DNA from 3 places in the Pseudomonas sp. NLJ1 genome. Region 2 is predicted to be linked to each of the others. Evidence: riboswitches for the same ligand, from Rfam matches in the RefSeq annotation. Region 2 holds a riboswitch; each other region holds the start of a gene.

The links. Region 2 has a riboswitch for cobalamin ahead of R9B85_RS22040 (ABC transporter substrate-binding protein). Riboswitches for the same ligand answer to the same signal wherever they lie in the genome.
Region 1: another riboswitch for cobalamin. It lies ahead of R9B85_RS00760 (CbtB domain-containing protein); the one in region 2 lies ahead of R9B85_RS22040 (ABC transporter substrate-binding protein).
Region 3: another riboswitch for cobalamin. It lies ahead of cobO (cob(I)yrinic acid a,c-diamide adenosyltransferase); the one in region 2 lies ahead of R9B85_RS22040 (ABC transporter substrate-binding protein).

The regions. Positions count from the first base shown of each region.
Region 1 is NZ_CP137735.1:154,731-157,995, reverse strand. It holds gene cobM (precorrin-4 C(11)-methyltransferase) at 1-357, opposite strand, end outside; gene R9B85_RS00770 (cobalamin biosynthesis protein) at 393-779, opposite strand; gene R9B85_RS00765 (CbtA family protein) at 779-1,465, opposite strand; gene R9B85_RS00760 (CbtB domain-containing protein) at 1,475-1,663, opposite strand; cobalamin riboswitch at 1,757-1,980, opposite strand; gene R9B85_RS00755 (GNAT family N-acetyltransferase) at 2,085-2,564, opposite strand; gene R9B85_RS00750 (LysE family translocator) at 2,689-3,265, shown strand, end outside.
Region 2 is NZ_CP137735.1:4,876,662-4,879,926, reverse strand. It holds gene R9B85_RS22050 (TonB-dependent receptor) at 1-27, shown strand, start outside; gene R9B85_RS22045 (DUF1624 domain-containing protein) at 231-1,397, shown strand; cobalamin riboswitch at 1,426-1,623, shown strand; gene R9B85_RS22040 (ABC transporter substrate-binding protein) at 1,735-2,745, shown strand; gene R9B85_RS22035 (FecCD family ABC transporter permease) at 2,745-3,265, shown strand, end outside.
Region 3 is NZ_CP137735.1:4,120,748-4,124,012, forward strand. It holds gene R9B85_RS18695 (DUF3077 domain-containing protein) at 1-108, shown strand, start outside; gene R9B85_RS18700 (hypothetical protein) at 304-882, opposite strand; cobalamin riboswitch at 1,050-1,269, shown strand; gene cobO (cob(I)yrinic acid a,c-diamide adenosyltransferase) at 1,390-2,001, shown strand; gene R9B85_RS18710 (cobyrinate a,c-diamide synthase) at 1,998-3,265, shown strand, end outside.

The DNA of each region.
Region 1 (3,265 bases), 920 kb from region 2:
GAGCAGGGCGGCGCTAGCCGCCGTGGCGGTGACCCCGGGGATGATCTGGTAATCGATGCCCAGCGCTTGCAGGTGGCGGATCTGCTCGCCGATGGCGCCGTACAGGCTGGGGTCGCCACTGTGTACCCGGGCCACATCCTGGCCTTGTTCATGCGCGCTGCGCATGGCGGCAATGATCTGTTCCAGATGCAGCTCGGCGCTGTTGATCACGGTCTCGGCCTGGTGCCCCTCGAGCACGGCGGCCGGCACCAGCGAACCGGCATAGATGATCACCGGGCACTGGCGGATCAGCCGTTGGCCCTTGATAGTGATCAGTTCCGGGTCGCCGGGGCCGGCGCCGATGAAGTAGACCGTCATGGAAAGTCCTTGCGAGAAAGAGGGGGAGGAAGCGTTCAACAGGCCAGGGCGAGGGTAGCCGGGCCCAGTATCTGGCGTTTCAGCAGCAACCTGGCAGTGCCAACCCGCTGGCAGGCCAGGGCCAGTGCCGCACTCTCTGCCACACCCCAGCAGCCACTGTGAGCATGGGCCGTGGCGGAGCGGTGGCTGAGCTGGGGTTCGTAAGGTTGCAACTGCGCGGTATCGTACAGCACCAAGGGCAGGTCGAGGCGTTCAGCCAATTGCTGCAAACCGGGTTCGTCGGCCTTCAGGCTGATGCTGGCGATGCCTTGCAGGTCGGCCAACGCCAGGCCCTGGTTGGCCAGGGCCTGGCGTAGCAATGTTTCCAGCGTATCCGCCGGGCAACCCCGGCGGCAGCCGAAGCCAGCGTAAAAGGCAGGCATCAGGCCTGATTGGAGCGCCGGAACAGCCAGGCGCTGAGCAGGCCCAGGGCCAGCCAGAAGGCGGCGTTGGTCAGCCAGGAGGCCACTTTGAACTGGGTTTCCAACGCTGCGGGGGCAAGGCTTTCGTGCACCTCGGGTTGCGGCGCACCGATCACATGAGGAATGACCAGCAACACGGCGCCAAATGCCTTGAGCAACCAGTGGCGGGCGAACACCAGCAGGGCCAGGCCCAGCGCGGTGGCGCTGGCGGTGCCGACCCACCAGGCCTGGCGTTGCCCCAGGTCGGCGGCGGCAGTACCTGGCAGTTCCGGCGGCAGGCCCAGGGTCGGGGCCAGGCAGAACACTGCGAAGCCGGCCAGGCCCCATAGTGCACCGGTGCCGGCACGCTTGGGTTCGCGCAGGCTGTACAGGGCGGTGAGGATCAGGGCGAAGCCGACCGCGACCACCAGGTTGCCGCCAGTGGTGGACAGCACCCGCTGCCAGCCGTCTTCCGGCGACCAGGCTTCGGCGCTGTGTTCATGGGCTGCCACTTCGCCGGCATGCTCGTGCTGGCCGACCGGGGCTGCGGACTCGTAGGTTTCTGCCTCGAGAATCAGCGGGGCGACCCAGAAGCTTTGCAGCAGGGTCAGCAGCAAGGCCGCCAGCAACCCGCTGAAGCCCGCGGTACGGGCAATGCGTGTGATCATCGGGCGTACTCAGTGGCAGGGGAAGGCGGCGCTGTGGCGGGTGTCGTGGGCGGCGTTGTGCACGGCCTCGATGTGCGAGAAGCCAGCGAAGTACACCAGGCACAAGCCCAGCAGGCTGGCGCCGACGGCGATGACGACACGCTGGCTGAGGGTAACGGGGGTAGTAATGCTGTGTTGCTTGGCGCTGGTGACGGGCATGACGCGTTCCTCTGCTTTTTGTGGGCAACGGGCAAGCGCGGCAGCCCCGAGCGTGGCAGCCCAGGGGAATGCAACAGCGCCCGCCCACCGCGGGGTGTTCATGAACGCCAGGCCGGTCTCCGGGCTTGCGAGGAGGAGCCAGGCTCCTGGAAGGCGTCACCTTCCCATGCCGGGTGATCGGGCACAGTGGTACAGACGCTTCGCTCGCTTACCGTTGCGGGGGCAGCACCGGCCTTGTCCGGCCCTGCTGGAGGGCCTGGGACGCACCGGTTTCCCGTTTCACCCCCATTGGGGGCACCTGAACGCGAGGCATAAGGAGACCATGGGGCGGGGCTGCCGTCAATTGCCAGAATCGAGTTTGCCGGCGCCTCGGCTACTCCGCACCCACAGGGATTGTGAAGCGGACGCAAAGCGCTCCCGGTCAGCCCCGGGCAAACGCCGCCAGCTTGTCCCCATCCAGCCGGTAACGCACCCACTCATCCTGCGGCTCGGCACCCAGCTTCTGGTAAAAGCCGATCGCCGGCTCGTTCCAGTCCAGCACGCTCCATTCCAGCCGCCCACACTTGTTCGCCACCGCCTCGCGGGCAATGTGCTGCAGCAACTGCCGGCCGGCGCCGTCGCCGCGTTGCTCAGGAGTGATGTACAGGTCTTCCAGGTAGATACCGTTGCGGCCTAGCCAGGTCGAGTAGCTATAGAAATACACGGCGAATCCGATTGCCCGGCCATCGCGTTCGCAAATCAGGCTGTGCACGGTGCTGCCCTCGTCGAAAAGGCTGTGCTCGATATCGGCAACGCTGGCGATTACCTCGTGGCGGGCGCGTTCGTACTCAGCCAGTTCGGTGATGAAGGCCAGGATCTGCTCGGCATCGTTGCGAACGGCAGGGCGAATGGTGAGGCTCATGGTGACGGCTTCCTTGGTCTGGGAGTAGCGGTACAGCGATGTGTATCTACACAATTTAGTGAAACTGTACCGGTTGTAGAGGAGGGGACTCCGTTAGTGTGACAGCACCCATAACGAAAGTGGAATGCCTGCCATGCTTGCCTCTGCCGACCTGCTGACCGCCTTCGTGCTGTTCGCCTTCGTGTCTTCCATCACTCCTGGCCCCAACAACACCATGCTGTTGGCCTCGGGTGTCAATTTCGGCGTGCGCCGCTCCATTCCCCACGCCATGGGTATCAGCGTCGGTTTCATGGTCATGGTGCTGGCCGTTGGCCTGGGCCTGGGGGAGGTGTTCAAGGCCTGGCCGGTGCTGTACACGGTATTGCGCTACACCGGCGCCGCCTACCTGCTGTACCTGGCCTGGAAAATCGCCACCTCCGGGGCGGTCGGCACCGCTTCGTCCAGTGCCCGCAAACCGCTGGGCTTCTGGGGCGCGGCGGCATTCCAGTGGGTCAACCCCAAGGCCTGGGTGATGGCAGTGGGGGCAATCACCACCTACACGCCGGCGCAAGGCTATGTGACCAACGTCATTGTCATTGCCGCCTTGTTCGCCCTGGTCAACCTGCCGAGCGTTGGGGTATGGGTGATGTTTGGCAGTGCCCTGCGCAACCTGTTGCAGAACCCGCGTTGGCTGATGCTGTTCAATGTCCTGATGGCCTTGT
Region 2 (3,265 bases):
TTTGCGACGGTGGATTACAGCTTCTGATCTGAACTGCCTGCACCGGCCTCTTCGCGGGTGAACCCGCTCCCACAGGGATATCACAGAATTCGAATACGGTGACGTACCTGTGGGAGCGGGTTTACCCGCGAAGAGGCCGGCACAGGCAGCACAAAAACATCTACCTCTCCGGGATAATTTAGTTATAAGATAACGTTTCAGTTGACATCGATTCCTAACAGCGACCTCCCATGACAAGCGCCAGCGCCACCCCCACCCTGCTCACCCAGCGCCTGCAGAGCATCGATGCCCTGCGCGGCCTGGTGATCCTGTTCATGCTCCTGGACCACGTCCGTGAAACCTTCTTTCTGCACCGCCAGGTCAGCGACCCTATGGCCATCGACGCCACCGAGCCGTCGCTGTTCTTCAGCCGCACCCTGGCCCACCTGTGCGCGCCGGTGTTCGTCATGCTGACCGGCCTGTCGGCCTGGCTGTACGGCGAGAAACACCAGGGCCGCAGCGATGTCGCGGCGTTCCTGTTCAAGCGCGGGCTGTTCCTGGTGGCGCTGGAATTCACCCTGGTCAACTTCGCGTGGACCTTCCAGCTGCCACCCAGCGTCATCTACCTGCAAGTGATCTGGGCCATCGGCGTGAGCATGATCGCCCTGTCGCTGCTGGTGTGGCTGCCACGTGCCGCCCTGATCGCCCTGGGCGCAATCATCATCGCCGGCCACAACCTGCTCGATGGCCTGCACTTTGGCGCCGAATCCGCCCTGCATGTGCCGTGGGCAATCCTGCATGACCGGGGCTGGCTGGAGTTCTCCGAAAGCCTGCGCCTGCGCACCTCCTACCCGGTACTGCCGTGGATCGGCGTCATCGCCCTAGGCTACGGCCTGGGCCCCTGGTTCGCCCGTGGCAGCGAGGCCGGCCAACGCCAGCATCGCCTGCTGCTGGCCGGGCTGATCGCGCTGCTGGGCTTTGTCGTGCTGCGCCTGGTCAACGGCTACGGCGAGGCGCCGTGGAGCACTTACCCGAGCGTCACGCAAACCCTGATGAGCTTCTTGAACATCACCAAGTACCCGCCGTCGCTGCTGTTCCTGGCGCTGACCCTGGGCTGTGGCCTGATGTTGCTGCGCGCCTTCGAACGTGCCGGCCAGGCCCGCTGGATCAGTGCCCTGGCGGTGTTCGGTGCGGCACCGATGTTCTTCTACCTGCTGCACCTGTATGTGCTGAAGCTGCTGTATCTGGCCAGCCTGGCGCTGTTCGGCCGCAACCATGGTGACTACTTCGGCTTCGACGGCATTGCCGCGGTGTGGCTGGCGGCAGTGCTGCTCGCGGTTTCGCTGTACCTGCCGGTGCGCTGGTTCGCCCGCCTGAAGGCGCGGCGGCGCGACATCACCTGGCTGAAGTACTTCTGAAAAGCGTTTTCACCCGGCGGCACGATGGTCTACCATGCCGGCCGCCGGTTTCCACCACGGAAACAATAGGGAATCCCAGGCCCGCCAATTCGGGCCAAACGGAACTGCCCCCGCAACTGTAGGTGCCGAGCCTGCTCCATCGATGCCACTGGGCCACGAACCCGGGAAGGCCGGAGCCAGGCGATGACGCACCAGTCAGGAGACCTGCCGGCCTACATTCACCAACCGGCGGGGTGTCCGGGATTGGCCATCAGTGTTGCCCCTTCGGCCAGCGGGGGCTCGGCGATGCCTGTCCGTGCGTTCCTCACCCGAACTGTCCGATAGGAGATCGCCCAGCATGCTGCCCCGTTTTGCCACCCTGCTCGCCGGCCTGGGCCTCACCGGCCTGGCCCAGGCTGCTGCCACCCATTACCCGCTGACGCTGGACAACTGCGGCAAGCCGCAAACCTTCGCCCAGGCGCCGCAACGCACGGTCACCATTGGCCAGGCCAGTACCGAGCTGCTCTACGCGCTGGGGCTGGGCGACAAACTGGCTGCCACCTCGCTGTGGTTCAACAACGTGCTGCCCGAGTACCAGGTGCAGAACGCCAAGGTGCCGCGCCTGGCCGACAACGAGCCCAGCTTCGAGGCGGTAGTGGGCAAGCGCCCGCAACTGGTGACAGTGCAGTTCGAATGGATGGTCGGTGCCCAGGGCGTGGTCGGCACCCGCGAGCAGTTCGATGAACTGGGCATCCCCACCTACCTGCTGCCGTCAGACTGCGAAGGCAAGGACAACCTGGTGGGCGCCGATGGCACCCGCCTGCAGGCGTTCCAGGTCGACACCATCTACAAGAGCGTCAGCCAGCTGGCGGCAATCTTCGACGTGCAGGACCGTGGCTCGGCCCTGAATGCCGAGCTCCAAGGCCGCCTGGACAGTGCCAGGGCGCAACTGGCCGGCAAGGACCTGTCCGCCACCTCGGCGCTGTTCTGGTTCTCCAGCGCCGACCTGCACATCGACCCCTACGTGGCGGGCCGCCAGGGGGTCGCCGACTTCATGCTGCGTACCCTCGGCGTGCGCAACGTGGTCGAGTCCAGCGAAGAGTGGCCGACCGTAGGCTGGGAAACCCTGGCCAAGGCCAACCCCTCGTGGCTGATCATTGCCCGCATGGACCGCCGCCGCTACCCCGCCGATGACTACCAGAAGAAGCTGGCATTCCTGCGTAGCGACCCGGTAACGCGCAACATGGACGCGGTGAAGCACGATCGCATCGTCATCCTCGACGCCGACGCCATGCAGGCCGGCATTCGCTTGTTCAGCGGCGTGCAGACGCTGGCCGCCGCCTTCGCCAGCGGCAAAGCAGCCCAATGATGATGCGCCTGCTACCCTGCATCGCCGTTGCCCTGGCCGCCCTGTTGGCAGCCCTGCTGGCCGGCACTGCCATCGGTGAAACCAACCTGGCGCCCGGCGTGGTCGGCCAGGTGCTGGCCAACCACCTGTGGCAGGCCGGCTATCCGGTCGACCTGATCGACGCCGGCATCGTCTGGAACTACCGCCTGCCCCGCACCCTGGTCGCTGCGGCCTGCGGCGCAGGCCTTGCCACCTGCGGCGTGATCCTGCAGGCACTGTTGCGCAATCCGTTGGCCGAGCCTTACCTGCTGGGGTTGTCTGCAGGCGCCTCGACCGGTGCGGTGCTGGTCGGCCTGCTGGGCTTCGGCAGCCTGGCGCTGAGCATGTCCGGCGGCGCCTTCATCGGCGCCCTGGCAGCGTTCGCTCTGGTACTGGTGCTGTCCAGGGCAGCCGGCCCCAGCAACAACAACGCCCAGGTGATCCTTGCCGGGATCGCCGGCTCGCAACTGTTCAACGCCCTTACCGCCTTCCTCATCACCAT
Region 3 (3,265 bases), 760 kb from region 2:
ATCGACGGCCTGATGGAAGACAAGCCAAAGCTGATCTGGGCCGCGCACTACCTTTGTGCCTTGGGCAAAGCGCTGCTGGATGATGCCGAACTCGGCATGATGCGTTAGGACCTGAAGGGCGCGCAGGGGGCCGCATATAACTGAAAGATTTAGCAGGGGCTCTGTGGGAGCGGGCGCGCCCGCGAATACCGGCGTAGCCGGTGCCAGCCACCGCGTTGAATTCTTCGCGGGCACGCCCGCTCCCACAGAAGCCATATCGCGCTTGCGAAACGAGTTCCGGCCCCGGCCTGAGCCGAAGTTGCTTCAAGCCTGCTTGAGCAACAACGCCACCCCCGGAAAATACTGCCCCAGCTCGTTGTGCAACTTGCGATAGGCATACGGGAAGTACCAGGCGATGGCACAGGCAGTATGTTTCTGCAGGTCGTCGACCAGGTCCTGCAGTTCCTCGGGGCTGGCATGCTGGCCAGCCTTCCACGGGCTGATGAACAACGCCCCGGCCTTCAACTGGCTGGGGTAGGCCACCTGACGCGCGAGGGCAGCGGTCTGCTGCAGGGCGTCGGCCATGTCCAGCCGGGCGATTTTTGGCCAGCGCTGGCTGACACTGAGGTACAGCGCTTCATCGGCACTGCTTATCGACAGGTCGCAGCGCCCTTCATACTCGCCTTCGTCGCGCTGCTTCTTGCCGGCAAACTGCTGCAGCGCCGCCAGTTCGGCCTGCCACGCCGCTGCGGCAAGCAGGCCGGTATTGGCGGCTGCACCATGCCAATAAGGTGCTTCGGCATCGCCGGCAAACTGGTTGAAGCGGTCGATACAGTCGCCCCAGCGCTCCAGCGCCGGGGCGAGGAACTCCAGACGCGGGTTGTTGATGATCTGGCCTCGCATGCTGCGCTCTCCTGTTATCGTTGTTGTCGCGTTCAGCTGAAAGTAATGGCTATGTGATATCACTGTATTCAGTGTGGCACAACCAGGTGAATTGGCCATTACCCGGGCGATGCCTGTTCGACTGCAAAGCAGCCCGCTTCGATTGACGCTCCCGGTGCAACCCTCTAACCTTCGCGCGTGTTTCAGGTGTCCTGCCAGCCCCGTCTGGGCAGGGTGAAACTGGGAAGCCGGTGGGTGCCAGCATGGCGCGATTCCGGCGCTGCCCCCGCAACGGTAGGTGAGTCGCGGCCGCGCAGGGCCACTGGGTGCCAGCACCCGGGAAGGCGCGCAGGCTTGGGCCAAGGCCCGCTCACAAGCCCGGAGACCGGCCTGATACTGCCAACGGCATCACGGAGGGTGATGCGCGGTGCACCGTGGCGTACGGCCACGGCCCCTGCGCGTTCTCCGTCTGCCCGCCTTTTACCTGTCGCCGCGCGTTGCCGTGGCGCCAGCCAGCGGAGAACCCTGATGAGCGAATCCACCGAACGCGACGAACGCCACCTGGCGCGCATGCAGCGCAAGAAGGCGATCATCGACGAACGTATCGCCAATTCCCCCAACGAATGCGGCCTGCTGCTGGTGCTGACCGGCAATGGCAAGGGCAAGAGCAGCTCGGCCTTCGGTATGCTCGCTCGCGCCCTGGGCCATGGCATGCAGTGCGGTGTGGTGCAGTTCATCAAAGGCCGCAACAGCACCGGCGAGGAGCTGTTCTTCCGCCGCTTCCCCGAGCAGGTGCGCTACCACGTGATGGGCGAAGGCTTTACCTGGGAAACCCAGGACCGCCAGCGCGACATCGCCGCCGCCGAAGCGGCCTGGGCCGTGTCGCGCCAGTTGCTGCAAGACCCGAGCGTGCAGTTCGTGGTGCTCGATGAACTGAACATCGCCCTCAAGCACGGCTACCTCGACCTTGATCAGGTGCTGTCCGACATCCAGGCCCGCCCACCGATGCAGCATGTAATCGTCACTGGCCGTGCCGCGAAACCCGAGATGATCGAGCTGGCCGACACCGTGACCGAGATGGGCATGCTCAAGCACGCGTTCCAGGCCGGCATTCGTGCACAGAAGGGCGTGGAGCTGTGAGCCAGCCGCGCCATTGCCCCGCCGTACTGATCGCGGCACCGGCCTCTGGCCAGGGCAAGACCACCGTCACCGCCGCCCTGGCCCGCCTGCACCGCAACCTCGGGCGCAAGGTGCGGGTGTTCAAGTGCGGGCCCGACTTTCTCGACCCGATGATCCTCGAGCGGGCCAGCGGCGCGCCGGTGTATCAGCTCGACCTGTGGATGATCGGCGCCGAGGAAAGCCGCCGCCTGCTGTGGGAAGCCGCCGGCGAGGCCGACCTGATCCTGATCGAAGGGGTGATGGGGCTGTTCGACGGCACGCCGTCCAGCGCCGACCTGGCGCGCCACTTCGGCGTGCCGGTGCTGGCGGTGATCGATGGCACGGCCATGGCCCAGACCTTCGGCGCCCTGGCCTTGGGCCTGGCGCGCTACCAGGCGGACCTGCCATTTGCCGGTGTGCTGGCCAACCGGGTTGGCAGCCTGCGCCATGCGCAACTGCTGGAAGGCAGCCTGACCGAAGGCCTGCGCTGGTATGGGGGCTTGTCCCGCGAGCGCGGTATCGAGCTGCCCAGCCGCCACCTGGGGCTGGTCCAGGCCAGCGAACTGAACGACCTGGACGCGCGCCTGGATGCCGCTGCCGAGGCGCTTGGTGCCAGTTGCGATGCTGCCTTGCCGCCGCCAGTGGCCTTTGCCGAACCCGAACCGCAAGCCAGTGCTGCCTCGTTGACCGGTGTGCGCATTGGCGTGGCGCGGGACGAGGCCTTTGCCTTCACCTATGGCGCCAACCTCGACCTGCTGCGCAAGCTGGGGGCACAGCTGGAGTTTTTCTCGCCGCTGCATGACCGCGAGCTGCCAGCAGTGGACAGCCTGTACCTGCCGGGCGGTTATCCCGAACTGCACCATCACGCCCTGGCCGCCAATGCGCCGATGAGCGAGGCGATACGCGCCCATCACGCCTTGGGCAAACCGTTGCTGGCAGAGTGCGGCGGCATGCTGTACCTGCTCGATGCCCTGACTGACGTAGCCGGCGAGCGTGCCGAACTGCTCGGCCTGCTGCCCGGCGAAGCAACCATGCAGAAGCGCCTGGCAGCCCTGGCGCTGCAGGCGGTGGAACTACCGGAAGGCACCTTGCGCGGGCACACCTATCACCATTCGCTGACCAGTACCGCACTGGAGCCGATTGCCCGAGGCCTGAGCCCCAACGGCGGGCGTGGCAACGAAGCGGTGTACCGCCTGGGTCGGCTGACGGCTTCCTACGTGCACTTCTACTTCCCCTCCAACCCAGA